Regions from separate parts of the Psychrobacillus sp. FSL W7-1493 genome, predicted to be linked through region 2. Evidence: riboswitches for the same ligand, from Rfam matches in the RefSeq annotation. Region 2 holds a riboswitch; each other region holds the start of a gene.
The links. A riboswitch is a leader RNA that binds a small molecule or an ion and turns the genes downstream of it on or off. The one in region 2 is predicted to bind lysine.

Region 1 (4,046 bases), 270 kb from region 2:
GGATTGTGCCATGTTCCCAGCAGGGATTTTCCTGACGGATTTGCCTAAAGGGCCAGTAACTGCTTGGAATTTACATCAATGTCTGCCACATCCCATCAATCCATGTATTGTAACACTAAGTGGGGCAGAGCTACTTGAGGTAATTGAGCTTGCCAAAAATGACAAATGGCCAAATTTAGAAGTAAAGGGTCTCGGTTTCCGAGGAAAATATTTGGGCGCCATTTTGTATGAACGGATTGAAGAAGATGTAGATGGAAAACCACTCATTAAAGGGGAGCCGTTAATGTTAAACGAAACGTACCGGCTGGCGACGCTAGACATGTTTACATTTGGATTTTTCTTTCCTTCTTTTAAGACCGCGAAGAAACAATATATTATGCCGGAAACTATACGAGATGTTGTAAAATGGTATGGAATAAAGGAACAACAAGATAAGTGTAGGGCATAATAGACCTCCTCGTTACATAAAAGTAATGAGGAGGTTTTTTCGTTGTTTTATCGCAAAAAGAAGAAGCGTTTCATATTTTTTAGCACTCAACGCAAATTAGCCATCTTTTTAACATGCTTTTTATTGTCAGTGGCTTGGGTATTTTATTATATAAATGCGCAACTTACTCCCACTTATTTACAATATGCTGAGGTGCAAACTAACAAGATTGCCTCTATGGTAATAAGTAAGGCGATTAACTCGCGTACGGCAAATGTTCTAGATGTAAACGATATTATTGAAGAGGTTCCTTCAGATAGCAAAAATATGGTCACAACCAAATTCAATACAGAAATTATTAACCGAGTGCTATCTGATACAAATAGTTTGGTTCAATCTCATCTAGAGCAAGCGGAGCAGGGGAATCTTTCTAGTCTTCCATACTTGGATGATATTGAGTATGATAAGCAAACAATGGAGGATCAAGGCGGGGTTGTATTCTTTGTTCCGATGGGGCAGGCTACGAATATTCCTTTAATAGGAAACCTTGGTCCGAAAATACCTATTCGATTCCATGTGATCGGAAACGTTCAGTCAAATGTGGTGCCCACTATTACCGAGTTCGGTATTAATAATGCGTATGTTGAAATTAGTATCCATATTAAGGTGAATGTACAAATCATCGTCCCGCTTGCTAGTAAAATGAGTGTAGTGGAACAGAATATACCGGTAGCCATGGGTCTAGTACAAGGGCAGGTTCCACACATTTATACAGGTGGGGATGGGTCGGCTGCTCCATCGGTGGAGGTACCTATACCGTTACCGGAAGATTAAAAAAACTTCATTTTTCTTAAATTACTGTTAGAATAGATAAAAATGAATAATAAATAGGTAGAGGCCGCATTACTTAATAGTATGTTACGGAAGGGTGACTCCAACGATCGTAATAGAAAGGAAGTTGTGCCGAAACTAAGTATGTCTAGTCAATGGCTGCTTAGTTGGGGTTATTTTGAACAAGAATAACACTGTCATTTATATGGGGACATATAGATGGGGAGCTACAAAAGTGAAACAAAGTGTTATAACTAAAATTTCATGTATAAGCCAACCTATAAAATACTATAGGTTGGCTTTTCTATTTTTAAGGAGGAACAGTTTTGGAGAATACAATTTTTTCGTTAGTGCCACCGTTATTGGCAATCATCATGGTTTTAGTGACTAAAAGGGTTTTGTTATCCTTAGGAGCAGGTATTCTCTCTGCAGCCTTACTAGTAGAGGGATTTAGCCCTGTTGGATCTTTGTTAATGTTATGGAATTCCTTTAAAAGCTCCTTCTGGGACGGGGGATTAAATGTATATAATATTTATATTTTATTGTTCATTCTCTTGTTAGGTGTAGTAACAGCTTTTGTCAGCCTGTCGGGAGGAAGCACGGCTTTCGCTAATTGGGCGATTAAGCGGATTAAAACGAAAAGAGGATCTAGACTATTAACAGCCTTTTTAGGAATTATTATTTTTGTGGATGATTATTTCAATGCATTAGCAGTAGGGCAAATCGCAAGGCCAATTACGGACTCGCATAAGGTTTCTCGTGCAAAGCTAGCTTATTTCATAGATTCTACATCGGCACCTATATGTGTGATCTCACCAGTTTCTAGCTGGGGAGCATTCTTAATTAGCCAGCTAGGTGTTATCTTTACAACACATGCTGTGACAGAATATACTCCGTTAGAAGCTTTTATTACAATGGCACCAATGAATTTCTATGTTATAGCTACTATAGCGATGGTGTTCTTTGCCGCATGGACAGATTTTGATCTGTTTGAAATGAAAAAGCATGAAAAACGTGCGAAGGAAACAGGAGTATTATTTGATCCAAATAAAACAAACCCGGGAGATATGGAAGGAGATTTTCCAGACAATCAGTATGGAAAAGTTTTCGATTTATTGCTTCCAATAATCTCTTTAGTAGTGGTAACGTTGGGATTGATGTTCTGGACAGGTTATCAGTTGTCTGGAGGAATTTTAGATATTTTTGTAATCTTTGAAAACACAGATGTTCCTTTATCCTTATTTATAGGTGGATTGGTAGCAAGTATTTTATCCTTCCTGTTGTACGCGCGCCAATTCAAGGTGAACCCAGATGCTAATATGCGCTACGTGTGGAAGGCGTTACGTACAGGTGTTCAATCTATGCTCCCTGCCATTATGATTCTTGTATTCGCTTGGGCATTGTCTTACCTCATTACAGCTTTAGAAACAGGTGCATTTCTTGCAACGATTGTTACAGAAAACAATGTTCCCGTTGGAATCATACCAGTACTACTGTTTGTGCTGACTGCCTTCATGGCTTTCGCTACAGGTTCTTCATGGGGATCGTTTGGTATCTTGCTTCCTATTGGTGCAAGTATTATCATGGCGATTGATCCGCAGTTACTGTTACCAGTATTAGCTGCTGTATTAGCAGGTGCAGTATTTGGAGACCACTGTTCTCCAATTTCGGACACTACTATTATGTCAGCTACAGGAGCTGGAGTTAATGTTATTGATCATGTAATGACACAGCTGCCTTACGCAATTATTAGTGCAATAATAGCTGCAATCGGATACTTAGTATTAGGATTGACAGGCTCTGTCATGATAGGATTAATAACAGTAGTAGGAATCCTCATTCTACTATTTGGGTTTTGGACCCTTAGTAATAAAAGCGGGAACAAGCATTCTATTTAGCTTTTTTAGAAGGTTGTTTGAATTCAAATAATATGGTACATTGACAACAGTGAAGTCAGATTATTTGAAATGGGGGATGGAATCGTGACATCATGTAAGCCACCAAAAGAACAACATGAGCGTAAGCCTGAATGGCTCAAAATAAAGCTAAATACGAATGATGATTATAAAGGCTTAAAAAAACTAATGCGCGAAAATAATTTAAATACTGTGTGTGAAGAGGCAAAATGTCCTAATATTCATGAGTGCTGGGGATCTCGTCGAACTGCAACATTTATGATTTTAGGGGCAGTTTGTACAAGAGCATGTCGTTTCTGTGCAGTAAAAACTGGCCTTCCAAATGAACTAGATTTAGCGGAGCCAGAACGTGTGGCAGATTCAGTTGTTATTATGAATCTTAAGCATGCTGTAGTAACGGCTGTAGCAAGGGATGACTTAAAAGATGGCGGCTCAGAGGTTTTTGCAGAAACAATCCGTGCAATTCGAAGAAAAAATCCTTTTACTACAATTGAAGTTCTTCCATCGGATATGGGGGGGATTGAGCAAAACATCCGTAACATTATGGATGCGAAGCCAGATATCTTAAACCATAATATTGAAACGGTACGCCGATTAACTCCAAGAGTTAGAGCACGTGCACAATATGACCGTTCTTTAGAATTATTAAAGCGTGCGAAGGAAATGCAGCCAAGCATTCCTACGAAGTCATCGTTAATGCTAGGTTTAGGGGAAACATTTGAAGAAATCATTGAGGTTATGGATGATTTACGTGCAAACAACGTTGATATTATGACAATTGGTCAATATTTGCAGCCTACGAAAAAACATTTAAAGGTACAAAAATATTATTCTCCAGCTGAGTTTGGAGAATTGCGTAAGATAGCAATGAG
Region 2 (4,046 bases):
ATTGTACTTAACAGTAAATGCAATATAGATACCATAGAATGCATGGAACAACAAAGGAATATAAATTACAAACACTTCCAGCATTAGTCTAAAAGGTAGACTCTCCATGAAATGTGATGCCGTGTTAAAGGCTTCTTCACCTCTTGTAGCAAAATGGTTTACTACTAAATGTTGCGCCAGAAATAATCCAACTGGAATAATACCAAGTAAAGAATGTAATCGACGCATGAAAAATTCGCGATCTTTCGACAAAACAGTAACCCCCCTCAAATTTCCAATTAGCGATGATTAAACTATAGCAATAGAATAATAAATCATCACATGTTCACACCTTCTTGTTACGAATTTATGACATATCCATTGTACTCTCAACATTTTAGAGCGTCAAGGTATGTTTCCTGATTTTATTCATCTTTCTGACACTCATCTATATAATGATTAGTTTATTTTTTCACAAAGTATTCTCTCCCAGTGAAAATATTTTATGCTAGAATAGATTATAGTTTTTATTTATCTTTGGAAAGAAGGGTTGCTGTTTGAATGAAAGAGAACATTCACATGTAACTTCCTTTGGATATGAAATAATAAGAGATCACGTGCTCACTTCTATTCTCGGAAAACATGAAAAAGAAATATTGTACTGGGCAGGTAAGGACCTTGCTCGAAAGTTTCCACTCTATTCAATGGAAGAAGCCATCTCTTTCTTCCAAGAGGCTGGCTGGGGAAGGCTGGAGTTAGATAAAACATCAAAAGATTCGGCCCATTACACACTTGAAACATACAATCTTCCTCAAAGTGGAATCAATAGATGTCACCGATTAGAGGCTGGCTTTCTCGCAGAGCAGAAGCAAAAAATAGATGGCTATGAAACCGAATGCTATGATGAGTTTGTTAAAAAAACTGGATTGGTTACTTTCCATATTAAATGGGACTTAAAAAGTAAACGCTAAAGATACATAAAGAGGAGGATGGGGGCAACTTGCATCCTCCTCTCTTTTTTTAACTTAAGCTTTGTTAAAGTTATTGGTTGATTTTGACTAACATTTCTTTTTTATAGTGACTGTAAACAATAAAAAAAGGGACATTCAAATGGCTATTAAGCTCTTTATCGATGCATTAAAGCTGTTCTCATTTATTGAATGGAGCGACAGACGGCGACTCCTGTGGGATGAGTGAGACAGATAAGACATTACAACCACGCGCGTAAGCGATGGGTGATGGCTTATCGCTCACCCCACGGAAAGCGTCCGGCTGGCGCGGAAATCAATTTTTACACTCTGATTTAAAGATTTCTTTACACATAAATCAACCCTACCCTTTAACATAGCCTTAACTTATTACTTAATTTATAGCCAAATCAAATTCATCATGGAGTGCATTCGCTGCTTGAATCATATTGCCTTGAGGCACTACAACTGAAACCTTTATTTCTGAGGTACTAACCATTTTAACTGGTATGTTTTCCTTGCTTAATCGGTCGAACATTTGTGCAGCGACACCAGGATTAGATACCATCCCTGAACCTACAATAGATACCTTAGCTAAACCCACCTCAAAATCTGCAAAGGTAAAACCTAGATTCTGTTTAGTTTTCTCTAAAACGTGAATTGCTTCCGAAAGAGATTCTTTTTTTATAGAAAAGGAAACGGTAGGCTTCATTCCTTCGACAATCGACTGGACAATAATATCTACATCAATATGGTTATTGGCAAGGGTAGTAAATATGGAAGCGAGTGAACCATTAAAAGGCACTGTATACTCAATCGTTAAACGTACTATATCTGATTCAAAAGCTACCCCTCGTACTACTAAATTATTCTCCACATCTACTTCCTCCTTTAAAATGGTTCCTTCCGTTTCTTCATAGCTTGAACGTACTCGTAATGGAATCTTATAGTTCTTTGCAAATTCCACTGCTCTAGGGTGCAGTACTCCAGCTCCTAAATGAGCTAACTCCAGCATCTCATCATATTCTAGCTGTTCTAGTTTTCTTGCATGAGATACGTAGCGTGGATCTGACGTATAAACGCCATCTACATCCGTATAAATATCACAAATGTCTGCTCCGATAGCTGCAGCTATGGCGACGGCTGTAGTGTCTGACCCTCCTCTTCCTAAAGTAGTAATCTCCCCTAATTCCGACATACCTTGAAAGCCGGCCACAATTACTACGCGATTAGCCATTAAATGCTCATTTATCTTCTGGCCATCCAATTGTTTTATTTTTGAATTTCTATGTACTTCATCTGTAACTATTCCAGCTTGCCAACCCGTCAAAGATAACGTCTCCACTCCAAGTGAATTTAACTGAATAGCAAGTAAGGACATAGTTACTTGTTCTCCTGTAGCAAGCAACATATCCATTTCTCTTTTTGTTGGATTGTTAGTGATTTTACTAGCCATTTCCGCTAAGTCATCTGTTGTTTTTCCCATGGCAGATACAACTACGACGATATCATGTCCTTTCTCCTTTTCTAGTTGTACCCTTTTTGCTACGTTACCAATTAACTCCATGGAGCCTACAGAGGTTCCGCCAAATTTCATCACAATTTTACTCATTTACCTATCTCCCCTTTATCTCCTTGAGCGGACAACAAGAAAAGCGCAAGCGCCTATCCCTGCCCCGACAGGCAAGGCGCTGGAACTAGACATCAACTTATCCACAGGTTCATAATCTTATAATTTCCTAAACAATAAAAAAAGCTTCCCACATATTTGCGGAAAGCTAACTCTTCTCATACACGGTCAAAAATGATTGCCCATGTGAGATAGCCCTCCAGAATATATATTCTGACAGTCCTGCATCTCTTAAATACAGAACCAACATAGGAAAGGAAAAGCTTTTCTATGTTTCGGCGAACAACCCTTTCCTAATCGGTCGTAGGATCTTTCATCCTCTCGATTAGTACTCTTGCAATTCGCACCTCTATCTTCACTGTTTGAATAGTGAATATTAAATTGTTTTAAAGATAACATAAGATTATTCAGAAGACAATAAATTTTTCTGAAAATGAGCCATTAGATTATCAGCTAATTTACTTGGGAGTCCAGATTCTATTAGTTCTTCTCTTGATGCAGCTTGCATTCGTTTGAGGGAGCCAAAATGCTTAAGAAGCATTTTCTTACGTTTTGGACCTATTCCTTCAATTCCATCTAACGAGGAGGCAATTGTATGCTTCCCTCTCTGTTGTCGATGGAAAGTAATTGCAAATCGATGGACCTCATCTTGAATTCTTTGAAGAAGATAGAATGCTTCACTCGTTCTTTTCATCGGGATAATCGCTAATGGGTCACCATATAACAAGGAGGATGTTTGATGCTTGGCATCTTTCGCTAGTCCTGCAATTGGAATATCTAAGCCAAGTTCATCCTCGATAATTTCTCTTGCTGCTTCTATTTGTCCTTTACCCCCATCAATAATGATTAAATCAGGTAGAGGCAATCTCTCTTTTAGTACACGAGTGTAACGTCTACGAACGACCTCACGCATAGCGCCATAGTCATCATGCTTTGCTGCAGTTTTCGTTTTATACTTCCGATAGTCTTTTTTATATGCTCTGCCATCAACGAATACAACCATGGCAGAAACCGCATCGGTACCGTGAATATGAGAATTATCAAAGGCCTCAATTCTGCTTGGCATGGCAATTCCCATAAGACTACCTAGTTCTTCTACTGCCCCTACAGTTCGTTCCTCTTGTCGTTCAATCAAATGGAACTTTTCTTTCAAAGCTATCGCAGCATTTTTTTGAGCTAAATCCACTAGGTTCTTTTTTGCACCCTTTTGAGGAATAATAACCTTCATTTCCAACAACTCAGAGGCTAACTCTAAATCAGTCGTATTAGGTACAAATATTTCCTTTGGTTTAATATGCTCTGGTTTGGAGTAGAACTGACCTAAAAAGGTAAGAAATTCTTCCTCCGGGTCACGGTAAATTGGGAAAAGAGAAACATCTCTTTCTATCAACTTTCCTTGACGCACAAAAAACACTTGGACACACATCCATCCCTTATCTACTGTGTATCCGAAAATATCACGATTTGTG
Region 3 (4,046 bases), 1.4 Mb from region 2:
TTCTATTTATGTTCCATGTGAAACTTTTCCTTCGATATCAACAATACAAAAAAGAAATAAATAAAATCTGCAAAAGGAAACGGAGAATCTACACCCTCGTTTCCTTTTACTTTTCATGTTAAGTGAAACCTTAGTTAACTTTTTCCGTATTACATGATAAATACTGACAGTGTTATAAATTGGAGGTAAACAGAGCCATGAATGTAGAGGAATTTATAACTCCAGAAAGTTTTGGAGAAGTATTCTTATATGGAAACCATGAAGAAATTTATAACCAATGCGTTAAAGAATTTAAAGAGCTAGTATCACTGGACCAATTTACTGATTTAGCCATTTCCTTTAATCACGGTGTTGAAAGCTACCAAATGTATAAAAAGATCGAAATGGGTTATTCAACTCAGTATTTATGGTTAGATAACAATAAGGAGAGAATAGTTAGTGTAACCTTTGATACGGCTAACTACATCCAGGGCATAGTATTAAAACCTTATGTAACCTTCCCTAAAAGCGATCAACGTTACACCAAAAATAAATATATAATGCCTATTAAAGAAGAATGGCTTGTTTTCTGGGGTGGGACGAATGAATTTCTTAATTATCATTACGTTTATGAATCTCAGCGCTATGCATATGATTTAGTGAGGATGAAGGATGGTCAGACGTATAAGGATAATAGATTACTCAATGAAAGTTACTATGCTTTTGATAAAGAGGTAGTTGCGCCAGCAGACGGTAAGGTAGTAAAGGTTATGAATAATATTGTAGATAATATTCCCGGAGAAATGAATGAAAAAGAACCAGCCGGAAACTATGTCATTTTGGAGCATAAAAATAGAGAATATAGCTTGCTTGCGCATTTTAAACAATATTCTATAGTAGTAAAAGAAGGAGACGCGGTGAAGCAGGGACAAACAATTGGCCTTTGTGGAAATTCTGGAAACTCCTCTGAGCCTCATATACATTTTCAGGTGATGGATTCGTCTGATTATGTGAACTGCCATTCTATACGTATAAGTTTCAATGATGGGATTGAGCCAATTCAAGGCGATACAGTAACGACATACAAACCGAACGAAAAGTCAAAAATGGATGTCTTTGATAAAGTGGAAAATACATTTACTTTAGCAGATTTTTTCTTATTTATTCCCCGTATTATTGGTTCATTTTTTAAATAAGACTGTTCGTTTCTATTTAGAATAATGAAGTTATAAAAATAGTAATATTTTGATTAATCAATAGAATGTTTGTTGACAGATGAAAATCTCTATTGTAGACTATGAACAACTAATTGAATATAACCTCGCTTTTATAAGTGAGGTAGAGGCGCGATATTTAACAGTCCTTAGAGGAGCTTGAGATGCTTAGATACTAAGGAGAAGGAAATGTCGCCGAAGCTTGTAATAAACTCATTATTACATGCTGGGTCTGCAGTGAAGAATTGCAGGACTGTCCGTTATAAACGTCCCGGTTTATAATGGTGTGCTATCTCATGGGGAAAAGTAGAGGATTTAGGGCAACCATACATTATGACCTGAGTCTACCTCAAGTCTTTTTTTGTACAGTTGTCCTTTTTGTATGGTTGCATACATATAATAACTTTAAAAAAGGAGATTACTAGAGATGAAAAAGAGACTATTTACATTAACATTTTTACTATCCATTTTTTTATTGCTTGCTGCTTGTGGAACTAAAGAGGAAGAAAGCAGTGGATCAGCATCTGCTCAAGATACATTTACTGTAGGACTTGAGGCAGGATATGCCCCCTTCAACTGGACTCAAATGGACGACAAAAACGGTGGAGTAAAATTGGACGGTAACGCAGAGTATGCTGGTGGATACGATGTAGAAATTGCTAAAAAAATTGCAGAAGGCTTAGGTAAAGAACTGGTAATCGTTAAAACCGAATGGGACGGTCTAGTTCCAGCTTTAACTTCGGGTAAGATTGATGCAATTATTGCTGGAATGTCACCAACAGCAGAGCGTAAAAAAACAATCGATTTCTCTGAAAACTATTATACTTCCAACTTTGTTATGGTTGTAAAAAAGGGCGGAAAATTTGAGGGTGCCACTTCCATTCAAGACTTTAATGGAGCAAAAGTCACAGGCCAATTAAATACTTCTCACTACGGAGTGATAGACCAAATTAAAGGTGTAAAAAAACAGCCTGCATCAGATAACTTTCCAGCAATGCGTGTAGCACTGGAATCTGGTATGATCGACGGTTATGTATCTGAACGTCCAGAAGGAATTAGTGCTTCCTCTGCAAATGACAACTTCAGCATGGTTGAATTCGAAGAAGGATTTGTTGCAGATGAAGAAGAAACAGCTGTTGCAGTAGGATTGAAAAAAGGTAGCGATTTAACAGATAAAATAAATGAAATATTAGCAGGAATTTCAGAAGAAGAGCGTCAAGAAATTATGGATAATGCTATTTCCAATCAACCAGCTGCAGAATAAGTATACTAACGGCTGCTAATAAAAGCAGCCGTTTCATTTTTTAAAGTACTTACGCAATTGGTTAGTGGATGTTCGAGGCAACAGAAAGTGTAAGGAGGAAGACAATGAGTTTAGAATGGATTATCTCCATTATCACCAATAACTGGCCGATGTTTTTGCGTGGAGCAGGAGTAACCCTGTTGATTTCTATTATAGGAACTATTGTAGGAGCAATCATTGGATTATTAGCAGGCGTTATTAGGACCATCCCACTACCTGAAAAGAGGGTAAGTAGATATTTTTTAAAGCTGGTTAATCTTATTCTGTCCATCTATATAGAATTCTTCCGAGGGACACCAATGATCGTCCAAGCTATGGTCATCTTTTATGGATCATCACTGGCCTTTGGGTTAGATATGGATCGTTTACTAGCAGCAATTTTTATTGTATCTATTAATACGGGAGCGTATATGGCTGAAATTGTTCGGGGGGGAGTCATTTCAATTGATAAGGGACAATTTGAGGCATCACAAGCGATAGGGATGAATCACATTCAAACTATGCTATATGTTGTGTTACCCCAGGTTATCCGTAACATACTTCCAGCAACGGGCAACCAATTCATCATTAATATTAAAGATACCTCTGTTTTAAATGTGATAGGGGTAACGGAATTATACTTCCAAACGAAGTCTGTAGCTGGAAACAATTTCAGATATTTTGAGTCATTCTTTGTAGCTTGTATTTTATACTTCATCATGACGTTTGCGGTTACATTAATTTTACGACATTTTGAAAAGAAACTAGATGGACCCGAAAATTACACTGTCATTGGTCAGCCTATGCAAATGGCTGTACTGCCAAAAGGTCCTTATGAAAACAAGTAAACAAAGGAGGAGCAAATATGGAACACGTAATTGATATTCAACATCTAAGCAAATCCTTTGGAGCACATGCAGTTTTAAAAGATATAAATTTCTCTGTAAAAAAAGGTGAGGTTGTATGTATCATAGGCTCTTCAGGATCGGGCAAATCAACACTTCTGCGATGTGTTAATTTATTGGAAAAGCCTAGTGGGGGACAAATTATTTATAAAGGAAATAATATTTTAGATAATAAGCATGATATCAATTCCTATAGGACAAAGCTTGGTATGGTATTTCAGCAGTTTAATTTGTTTAATAATCATAATGTATTAAGCAACTGTTCAGTTGGACAGGTAAAGGTATTAAAACGTTCTAAGGAAGAAGCCGAAAAAGTTGCGATGAAATATTTAAAGGTGGTAGGCATGGATGGCTACGTCAATGCTAAGCCAAAGCAATTGTCTGGTGGACAAAAGCAGAGAGTAGCTATTGCACGAGCTTTGTCTATGGATCCTGATGTAATGCTGTTTGATGAGCCTACATCTGCACTTGATCCAGAAATGGTCGGTGAGGTATTAAAAGTTATGAAAGAGCTTGCGAATACTGGCCTGACCATGTTGATTGTTACGCATGAAATGGAATTTGCCAAGGAAGTCTCTGATCGTATAGTCTTCATGGACAAAGGAGTCATTGCAGAGGAAGGACCTCCAGACCAAATATTTAACCATCCTTTACAGGATCGAACGA

Region 1: another riboswitch for lysine. It lies ahead of MKX96_RS06245 (Na+/H+ antiporter NhaC family protein); the one in region 2 lies ahead of MKX96_RS07695 (aspartate kinase).
Region 3: another riboswitch for lysine. It lies ahead of MKX96_RS00490 (transporter substrate-binding domain-containing protein); the one in region 2 lies ahead of MKX96_RS07695 (aspartate kinase).

What each region holds. Positions count from the first base shown of each region.
Region 1 is NZ_JBBOSB010000001.1:1,242,343-1,246,388, forward strand. It holds gene MKX96_RS06235 (bifunctional metallophosphatase/5'-nucleotidase) at 1-448, shown strand, start outside; gene yunB (sporulation protein YunB) at 491-1,261, shown strand; lysine riboswitch at 1,312-1,496, shown strand; gene MKX96_RS06245 (Na+/H+ antiporter NhaC family protein) at 1,585-3,156, shown strand; gene lipA (lipoyl synthase) at 3,226-4,046, shown strand, end outside.
Region 2 is NZ_JBBOSB010000001.1:1,513,226-1,517,271, reverse strand. It holds gene MKX96_RS07705 (succinate dehydrogenase cytochrome b558 subunit) at 1-252, opposite strand, end outside; gene MKX96_RS07700 (YslB family protein) at 537-950, shown strand; gene MKX96_RS07695 (aspartate kinase) at 1,342-2,559, opposite strand; lysine riboswitch at 2,762-2,937, opposite strand; gene uvrC (excinuclease ABC subunit UvrC) at 2,981-4,046, opposite strand, start outside.
Region 3 is NZ_JBBOSB010000001.1:98,577-102,622, forward strand. It holds gene MKX96_RS00485 (M23 family metallopeptidase) at 198-1,175, shown strand; lysine riboswitch at 1,311-1,493, shown strand; gene MKX96_RS00490 (transporter substrate-binding domain-containing protein) at 1,621-2,457, shown strand; gene MKX96_RS00495 (amino acid ABC transporter permease) at 2,562-3,323, shown strand; gene MKX96_RS00500 (amino acid ABC transporter ATP-binding protein) at 3,341-4,046, shown strand, end outside.